3 regions of the Roseibium porphyridii genome follow, and region 1 is predicted to be linked to each of the others. Evidence: predicted binding sites of a transcription regulator. Region 1 holds the regulator's gene; each other region holds the start of a gene.
What was found. The regulator PhoB, encoded in region 1, activates phosphate uptake and scavenging genes when phosphate is short. The targets are predictions, from matches to a motif close to TGTCATNNANCTGTCAT.

Region 1 (3,278 bases):
TTCCCCATGATCAAACGACAGGTTCGATCTTGCGTAGTTACCGAATAATGCAGTCTCGGACATAACCTCTTTTGTCTCCTTAAGAACGCCTGCACGAAAGCAACGCTCGCGCCCGGCATGGGCAACGATGTCAAAGTTACTGTGTCAGGCCAAAATGCAACATGCCGCCCCGAAGAGGCGGCACGCTGCGGCTTTCTTATACACCCGCGGCCCCGAGGCCTGTCAATGGAAATGGCGCGTTTCCGCTACCTGCAGCGTCTGAGCCCAGATTCAGCAAAAGTCTCAAGGGCCTCGCCATACTTGGGGAAAAGTCGCTTCATCCCCAACTGGTTTCCGGCGAATGGTTGCCTGACAAATTAACGTTATTGTAACCTCTTGATATTCAAACACGAGATCTCGTGGGGCTAATCATTCTTAGGCACTAGATATGCCATAGTGGGCGTGCCTGCGCATGCCTAGCACGAGGTTAATGGCCGGCAAAACGGTCAAATGAAAAGGTGCGGCAATGAGTTGGACAGACGAACGGGTTGAGCTTCTCAAAAAGCTTTGGAGCGATGGCTTGAGTGCAAGCCAGATTGCGGGTGAGCTGGGTGGCGTAACCCGGAACGCCGTTATCGGCAAAGTACATCGGCTTGGACTGTCAGGTCGCGCAAAGTCCTCATCGTCCAGCAGCAAGCCTCGCCGTCCACGCACCAACGCGCCAGCAACCGGGACTTCCGCACCAAAGAAACCAACGCCGCAGCCGCAGACCATCGGTGCAACAGCCCTGAAGGCGGACATCGCACCGACACCTATCGTCGAGGCAGAGCCAGACCTTGAGCCAATCGCTGAGCTGGTGCCAATTTCAGAGCGCGCGTCGATCCTGACCCTGACCGAACGGACATGCAAATGGCCGATTGGCGATCCTGCGACTGACGATTTTTACTTTTGCGGACGTCAGTCCGACGCCGGTGTTCCCTATTGCGCGCACCACTGCAAGATCGCTTATCAGCCGGTTGCAGATCGTCGCCGCGATCGCAAAGTGATCGCCCGCGCGGGATAGCGATCAAACAGCATCGAAAACGAAAAGCCCGCCAGATTGGCGGGCTTTTTGTTGTGATTTTGCGCTTGATGGTCCGTCACTTCGTCACGCAACCACCGAAAACTGATCGTTGAACGCATATCCGGCACCACGGACGGTTCGGATGGGGTCCCTGGCTTTGCCCCTGTTCAGCGCCTTGCGAAGGCGACCGACGTGAACATCGACGGTACGTTCGTCGACATAGACGTCATGCCCCCAAACACCATCAAGCAATTGCTCACGTGAGAAGACCCGTCCGGGTGATGTCATTAGAAATTCCAGCAGCCGGAATTCAGTGGGTCCAAGATGGACTTCTTTTGCATTCCTGCGAACTCTGTGTGTTTCACGATCCAGCTCGATATCTCCGGACCGCAGCATTGTGGACACCACTTCAGGACTTGCCCGGCGCAGGATTGCGCGAACCCGCGCCATCAATTCAGGTACGGAAAACGGCTTCACGACGTAGTCGTCCGCGCCTGTCGACAGTCCTCTGATGCGCTCGGCCTCTTCACCGCGTGCCGTCAGCATGATGACAGGCAGTCGCTCGGTGTCTTCCCTGGCCCTCAGGCGACGGCAAAGCTCGATCCCAGACAGACCCGGAAGCATCCAATCAAGCAGCAAAAGGTCCGGTACGCTTTCCCGCAGCCGAATTTCAGCCTCGTCGCCACGAATACACGATTCAACGGTGTATCCTTCCGCTTCCAGATTGTATCTCAACAGAAGACTAAGCGGTTCTTCGTCTTCAACGATGAGCACCTTCGGCATACATCTCGCTCCATATCATGCAGCAGGCACAGGCGCGCCGGCCGGATCGTTCGTTCGAAATTTCGCTCGGCTGTTAGGAAACGCTGGTGGTCTCGTCCAGCTTGGTCCGTTCCTCCGGAAGCCGCTCACCGGTCACCATGTAAAAGACGTTTTCCGCAATATTGGTCGCGTGATCACCGATGCGCTCAATGTTCTTTGCGCAGAACAGGAGATGGACACACTGCGTGATGACCCTTGGATCTTCCATCATGTAGGTCAGAAGCTCGCGGAACAGCGACGTGTAGATCGCGTCCACTTCCGCATCGGCTTCCTGCACGCGTTTCGCTGCTTCCGGATCCTTGCGTGTATAAGCGTCCAGGACCTGCTTCAGCTGGCTCAGCGCAAGCTCGGTCATGTGCTCGACACCAATCGCAAGCTTTTTAGACCCAAGGCTGTTGTCGATCGCAATAGCGCGTTTGGCAACGTTCTTGGCCAGGTCTCCAACACGTTCCAGATCATTGGCGATACGTGTGGCAGCCGTAATTTCCCGCAGATCCTGCCCCATGGGCTGACGGCGCGCGATCATTTCGATCAGCTTTGCTTCCACTTCCTGATGCAACGTATCAAGCCGTTCATCCTGGGCGATGGTGGTTTTGGCCAGATCCAGGTCCCGTGACACCAGTGCAGAAACGGCATCGGCAAAAGCCTTTTCAGCCAAACCGCCCATTTCGGCGACCTTGCCGGCCATTTCCGTTAGTTCTTCGTCATAGGCAGAGACTGTATGCTCAGACATACTTTGTCCTCTTTAGTAATCTCGAAAGAATTTCTTAGCCAAAGCGGCCAGTGATGTAATCTTGAGTACGCTTGTCTTTCGGGTTTGTGAAGATGTCCTGTGTCGGCCCCTCTTCAACCAGAATGCCAAGGTGGAAGAATGCCGTGCGCTGGGACACACGCGCTGCCTGCTGCATGGAGTGCGTCACAATCACGATCGTATAGTTCTCGCGTAATTCGTCGATCAGCTCTTCCACCTTCGCGGTCGCAATCGGATCCAAAGCCGAACACGGCTCGTCCATGAGGATCACTTCAGGACTGACGGCAATCGCGCGGGCAATACAGAGGCGCTGCTGCTGACCGCCGGACATGCCGGTTCCGGGCTCATCCAGCCGGTTCTTCACCTCTTCCCAGAGACCTGCCTTTTGCAGGCTGGAAGAGACGATATCATCAAGCTCTGACTTGTTTTTTGCCAGACCATGAATGCGCGGACCGTAGGCGATGTTGTCATAAATTGACTTCGGAAACGGGTTCGGTTTCTGGAACACCATGCCAACCTTGGCGCGCAACTGCACCGGATCGACCTTGGGATCGTAGATGTCTTCGCCGTCAATCTTGATCGAGCCTTCGACACGGCAAATGTCGATGGTGTCATTCATGCGATTGATGGTTCGCAGAAACGTCGACTTGCCACAACCAGATG
Region 2 (3,278 bases), 1.5 Mb from region 1:
CGTTGAACTTCTGGCCCCCAAGGCACATGCCAAAAACCTCGAAATCGGGGCGATTCTCGCGGCAAATCTTCCGGCCGAAGTGACAATCGATGCCACACGTGTCCGGCAGATCCTATTCAATCTGATTGGCAACGGTGTCAAATTCACGGATCAGGGCGGCGTCGCTGTGGACCTTTCAGGCCGGCCAAATCCGGCTGGCGGCAGTTTTCTGGATATCGAAGTTCGCGATACGGGCATTGGTTTTGACGAAGCAGAAGCTGAACGTCTCTTTCGGGAATTCGAACAGGTCGATCATGGCCCTGCGCGAAAGTTTGGCGGCACAGGACTTGGCCTTGCCATTGCGCAAAGACTGGCAGGTCTGATGGGTGGATCCATTTCCGCGAGACCGACTGCGGAGGGCGGCGCTGCCTTCTGTGTCAGATTGCCGATCCCTGAAAGCTTGAAAAATATTTCCGATCCCCGATTTGCCGCCTTGGACCAGCGTAATATCGTCTTTGTGAGCAACAGCGTCGTTGAAGGCCCGTTGCTTGCCAAACGCCTTGACCAGCACGGGGCTGATGTCGCCGTACTCGCACCCGGCGACGATGCGCTTGAGGACAAGCTCGCATCAGCGGACCTGCTGGTTGTCGACAATGCGGCCCTTTCAGACAGTGGCGGCTGGCTCGCAACAGCGCGTCTAACTGGATGCGACGCACCTGCCATTGTGATGATCGCTCCACCCGAGCGGGACCGCCTCGACCATCTGCGCGCGGCCGGATATGCCGCTTATCTGATCCGACCTGCGCGTCTTGAGACAGTCGCCCAGATTTTTTCAGGCCTTCTCGGAGAAACCGGTATTGAAAGCGCCTGGGATGTCAGTGCAGAACCCATCAGCAACGGACTTCTGGCAAATCGGGCCGCAGTGCCAGCGAGACCATTGCGTCTGCTGGTGGCCGAAGACAACGATATCAATCGGCTTTTGAGCGAAGCACTGCTTCGCAAACTCGGCCATGTCCCCGTCATGGTCACAGATGGCGAAAAAGCCGTGGAAGCGGCTGCGCATGGCTCTTTTGACGCCATATTGATGGATCTGCACATGCCCGGCCTTGATGGTTTTCAGGCCATAGCCAAAATCCGCGAGGACGAGAAGACAGCGGGGCGAGCACAGGTACCTGTACTGATTGTGACGGCCGACGTGATGAAAGATGCCAGAGACAAAGCAAAGGACGTCGGTGCGGCTGGATACCTGACCAAACCATTGTCAGTGGATGCCATATTCGACGCTCTTTCTGAGATCAACCGTAACTGAATCCAGAGCGCTGAAGTGCTCTCCGACCGCCTGACCACCGGGACATGAACCAAGCTTGCCGAATTTCACAATTTCACCCTATTCGGCTAGACTTGCCCTTGATCAAAACAAAACAAATACACACGTGTCATCCAGCTGTCGGAAAACTATGGTCTACGGCAGCTTCGAAGCACATCACCTGACACCGGAGATGCAATTCCGGCAAAGGAAATACAGTCGGTGAAACAGCCACGAAGCTGTGAAACCGGTTGTCGTGCGCTTGAGAGGAATTCGCGAGGGTGAAATGTCCATAATGCGGCAAGGGCTTTTTTCTCCCAGGAAACTGGTGCGGAAGTTCACACCTGGTATGCGCCCGGGCGCGCCGATCAGCGCGGCTCCCACGCGTGCGACCTCACCGCGTATGCCTGCAAAAACCGGAGAAACCCTTGGCCGGATCGGCTCTTTGGAAGTGCGTATGGCGCGCAATTTCAAGGAGGTCAGAAAAGCCCAAAGGCTGCGCTATCAGGTGTTCTATGAGGAAATGTCGGCAATCGCTGATGCGAACACATTAGCTACACGGCGCGACGCCGACCCGTTTGATGCCTATTGCGATCATTTGCTGGTGGTCGACCATGCCTCGATGAAGCGGAACAAGCTTGGTCGCCTGAAACCGGAAATTGTCGGAACATACAGGATTCTCCGGCAGGAAATCGCCGATCAGCACGCCGGATTTTACACAGCTGCCGAATATGACATCCAGGCCTTGATTGACGCCAATCCGGGCAAAAGGTTCATGGAACTCGGGCGCTCATGCGTCTTAAAACCTTATAGAAACAAGAAGACCGTAGAATTGCTTTGGCACGGCATATGGGCCTACGTTCTTCGCTACAAGATCGACGTCATGCTTGGCTGTGCGTCGATCGAAGGCACGGACCCGGACGCCCTTGCCGGTCAATTGTCGTTCCTGCATCACAACGCACGCGCACCAGAGAAATGGCGCGTTCGGGCCGTTAAGGACCGTTATATTGAAATGAACAGGCTTCCGTCTGATCAGGTCAATGCCAAACAGGCTTTGCGCTCCCTGCCGCCATTGGTCAAAGGTTACCTGCGTCTTGGGGCGTTTATCGGTGACGGCGCGGTAGTCGACCCCCAATTCGGTACCACGGACGTATTGATCATCATGCCCGTTTCCGAATTGAACACTCGGTATGTCAACTACTACGGTGCTGATGCCAGCCGGTATTCCAGCTGAAACCGGCAAACCCAGTGACCGTTGTGACCGGCGACCGCATGTGATCGTTCCCAGTTGTTCAGCCGGTTTTTTGGAACCGCCTGGCATGTCTTAACGCCCCCTTAAATTGCCCCTTCTAGGATCTTCTCCGGGAGCCGGCGCGTCTGACGGGTGAACACCCGTCTGGACCGGTAAGTACGGGACGGATGATCTATGGCGACACGGGCGAAACGCCAGCCGCGGATTGAACCGACATTTGGAGACACGGGCAGCAGTCTGCTCGACCTGCGTCTAGGACCGCGGGACCGCCCCACTGCGCCTTCAGGAAAGAAAACAAGTAAAACCAAGAGCCGAAAATCAACAAAGACCAGCAGCAAAAAGCCTGCAGGAAAGAAATCCACCCCTTCGCGGCGCAGTCAGACAAAGAAAAGCACGGCATCCCGGCGAGGCGGGCGATCAGGCTCCAAGAGGCGAAGCCAGAAACGCAAAAATCGTTTTCAGGCACGCACTGCGTTCGGGCGCCTGCTCAAACGCGGCCTTTATTGGAGCATGGTTTTAGGGATCTGGGGATCCATCGCTGTTGTTTGCATCATCGGTTACTATGCGGCCTTTCTGCCTCCAACCTCTGAGTGGCAGGTTCCGGCGCGCCCGCCCAACGTCAAGATCGTCGCGTCAAACGGAAGCCTGATCGCCAATCGTGGCGATACCGGCGGCGAAGCCGTGAGGCTCGAACAGCTGCCGCCTTACCTTCCAAATGCCGTCATTGCCATCGAGGACCGG
Region 3 (3,278 bases), 110 kb from region 1:
TGGCACCATTGTGCGAGGTCAGCGCGTCATGTGGGAAGACGAGCTCACAACGCCGTCCCGTGGTGAAGCGGTCGTCTTCCAGGATGGCCTGAAGAAATAGATTGGAAAGGCGCGACGTCTCGAGTCTCCGGCGCGGCAATCCTCACATCTTGGAGTCAGAGCTGTACAATTTGTGATGTGAATAACAGATCGAGTCCCGATAGTGTGCGACGGATTGGGGGAAAGGGTGAAGGAAACCAATAAGTAACCGTGTTTCCTAACCCGATCTAAAAAGATCTCGGTTAAACACTAGGTCGAGCTTGATAGGTTTTGCGTTGGGGAGCTCTGGGATGTCGTCTTGTAGTAAATATAGCCGCGGAAGGCGGACACGCGCTCTGCTGGGTCTGGCAAGTGCAGCACTTCTGTCAGCTACCGCCGTATCCGGTGCCTGGGCACGTGATACTGCAAAGGATGCCGAAAAAGCGGCAACCGAGCCGCCATTGCATATGCTGGTATCGTTGAACGAACAGCAGATTCAGGTTTATCGCGGGCTCGATCTGATCGAAACGTCGCCGATCTCTTCGGGAAAGCGCGGGCACAGCACGCCCACGGGTGTTTTTTCGATCCTGGAAAAGCGCCGCAAACATTTTTCCAATCTTTATGACAATGCACCAATGCCGTTCATGCAACGACTTACCTGGTCAGGTATTGCGCTGCATGTGGGCAGATTGCCCGGCTATCCGGCCTCTCATGGCTGCATTCGCATGCCGCGTCCTTTTGCCAAGTCGCTTTACAGCATGACGGACAGGGGCATGCATGTCGTGGTCACCAGGGATCCGGCAAAGCCGCAAAGCGTCCGCCACAGCGTCTTGCCACAGCCTTTCGTTCCGGAAACGAAAGTTGCAAGCCTGTCGAGCAGGAACATTCAGGCAGATTCCGCCCTGCGTGGCGCCATTCAACCTGCAAGCCTGCAGGCCTCGCTGCCTGTGGCTGAGCCGGAAAATCCGTATTTCGACAAGCCTTTGCGGATGATCATTACACCTCAAAAAGCGCCGAGCCGCACAAGGGTGCTGCAACGTCTTCTCAATGAGATGGGCTACGACGCCGGTCCGGTCGATGGTATCTTTGGCCGCAAGACACGTGCTGCCGTGAGCCTTTATCAGGAAGGTGCGGAGCTGCCGGTAACCGGCAATGTGACCGATGCGCTTGTGGCAATGATCTACGCCGAGGCCGGATATGAAAAGCCGCAGAATGCAATGCTGCGTGTGCGCCGCAAGTTCCGTGATGTGTATTCAGCGCCTGTAACGCTGAAGAACATAGACAAGGACATCGGTACGCACGTTTATACTGCGCTCGATTTTGAAAAGGGCGACCAGACTGTCGATTGGATAGCTGTTTCAGCTGAAGGCGACCGCGGTGGCAACTCAAAGGACTTGCTTGACCGTGTCGTGATGCCGGAAAAAGTCGCGCTCGAAATCTCCAAAATGCTGACGCCAGGGACATCCCTGACCATCACTGACCGGAATTTCAAACGCAACACAGGTCTTGGTACGGATTTTGTGGTCGTCACCCGCTAGTCGGCTGTTCGACCAGACTTGAAACCGAAGATCCCCGCTCCGGCGGGGATTTTTTATTGCCCGGACAATCGAACAATTCTCCAGAAACGTCACCAAACTGTCGTGTCTCTGCCGTATCGGAAAGCAGGTTCATTTCACAGGCGACTCGGGAGAGGGCAATGGCGAATGGCACGCTGTCGGCGTCCAAGAAACGGCTAAAGAACGCGGTTCACCGATCCGGGGCAACCTCTCGCGAGGGAATCCTTGAGCGCCTGTTCACCTTCGCTTTCAAGGGCCTTGTCTATCCTCAGATCTGGGAAGATCCGGACGTGGACATGAAGGCTCTGCGACTGACACCTGAAAGCAGAATGATCACCATTGCATCGGGCGGCTGCAATGTCATGTCCTACCTGACCGCCAATCCGGCAGAAATCACCGCAGTTGACCTCAACCGTGCTCACGTGGCTCTCGGCCGGTTGAAGTTGGCCGCCGCCAAGTATTTCCCGAACTACGAAACGTTCTACCGGTTCTTCGGCGAAGCGGACGAAAAAGCCAATGTGGCGGCCTATCAGCGGTTCCTAAAAGACAACCTTGATCCGGAAACCATCGCTTACTGGGAAGGGCGTGACCTGGCCAATTGGGGCCGCAAACGCATTACGTTGTTCTCCCGAGACCTCTATCATCACGGCCTCCTCGGATATTGCATCGGCCTGGGTCACCTTGTGGCAAGGCTTTACGGCATCGACCCCAAGCACATGGTCAAGGCAAAATCGCTTGAGGAGCAGCGTTCGTTCTTCGATACGGCACTGGCACCTCTTTTTGACAAGCGACTGGTGCGTTGGGCGACCTCGAAAAAAATGTCTCTTTATGGGCTGGGCATTCCGCCGGCGCAGTACGATGCGCTTGTCTCAGCTAATGCTGATGGAGACATGTCAGCGGTCTTGCGCCAACGTCTCGAAAAGCTCGCCTGTGATTTTTCCATGCAGGACAACTATTTTGCCTGGCAGGCATTCGGGCGTGGATATGCATCGGACAGGGACGGGCCTGCCGGAGAATCCGGACCGTTGCCGCCTTATCTGAAGCGAGCTCATTTTGAAGAAATTCGCGAACGCGCCGGCAGGGTGAGGGTTCTGAACCGGAACTTCACCGAGCACTTGCAGGGTGTTGGCGACGACATGCTGGATGCCTATGTGCTTCTTGATGCGCAGGACTGGATGACCGATCATCAATTGAATGCTCTTTGGAGCGAGATCACCCGGACGGCCCAGCCAGGTGCCAGGGTCGTGTTTCGCACTGCTGCCGAACCGTCTTTGTTGCCCGGCCGCGTCGCTGACGCGATACTTGATCGTTGGACCTATGAAGAAAAAGAAAGCCTTGAACTCGGTCGACAGGATCGCTCGTCCATCTATGGCGGGTTCCACCTCTATGTGTTCAACGGGTAGACAAAGGGTCCAGAAACGCAAATGAGCGGAAGCGTTGAAACTGCCCGTTTGATGGATTCTGTCTATCGCAACCAGCGCTATTTTTATGACCTGACGCGGAAATACTATCTTCTCGGTCGCGATCGGTTGATCAGCGACATGCAACCACCGAGAGGCGGCAAGGTCCTGGAGCTGGGTTGCGGCACAGGTCGGAACCTCGTGTTGGCTGCGCAGGCATATCCGGAGGCAAGGTTTTACGGACTTGATATTTCCAGAAACATGCTGGAAACCGCAGAAAAGAACATCAAAAAAGCCGGTGTGG

Region 2: a site for PhoB is predicted at 1,414-1,430, ahead of olsB (l-ornithine N(alpha)-acyltransferase). Genes of this name have one in related genera too.
Region 3: a site for PhoB is predicted at 1,644-1,660, ahead of K1718_RS22260 (BtaA family protein). Genes of this name have one in related genera too.

What each region holds. Positions count from the first base shown of each region.
Region 1 is NZ_CP120863.1:4,730,919-4,734,196, forward strand. Features, by position in the region: gene K1718_RS21725 (aspartate aminotransferase family protein) at 1-63, opposite strand, end outside; gene K1718_RS21730 (GcrA family cell cycle regulator) at 506-1,042, shown strand; gene phoB (phosphate regulon transcriptional regulator PhoB) at 1,127-1,825, opposite strand; gene phoU (phosphate signaling complex protein PhoU) at 1,899-2,597, opposite strand; gene pstB (phosphate ABC transporter ATP-binding protein PstB) at 2,632-3,278, opposite strand, start outside.
Region 2 is NZ_CP120863.1:382,696-385,973, forward strand. Features, by position in the region: gene K1718_RS01805 (hybrid sensor histidine kinase/response regulator) at 1-1,288, shown strand, start outside; gene olsB (l-ornithine N(alpha)-acyltransferase) at 1,581-2,519, shown strand; gene K1718_RS01815 (transglycosylase domain-containing protein) at 2,712-3,278, shown strand, end outside.
Region 3 is NZ_CP120863.1:4,843,835-4,847,112, reverse strand. Features, by position in the region: gene K1718_RS22270 (dihydroorotase) at 1-100, shown strand, start outside; gene K1718_RS22265 (L,D-transpeptidase family protein) at 330-1,556, shown strand; gene K1718_RS22260 (BtaA family protein) at 1,715-2,977, shown strand; gene K1718_RS22255 (class I SAM-dependent methyltransferase) at 2,999-3,278, shown strand, end outside.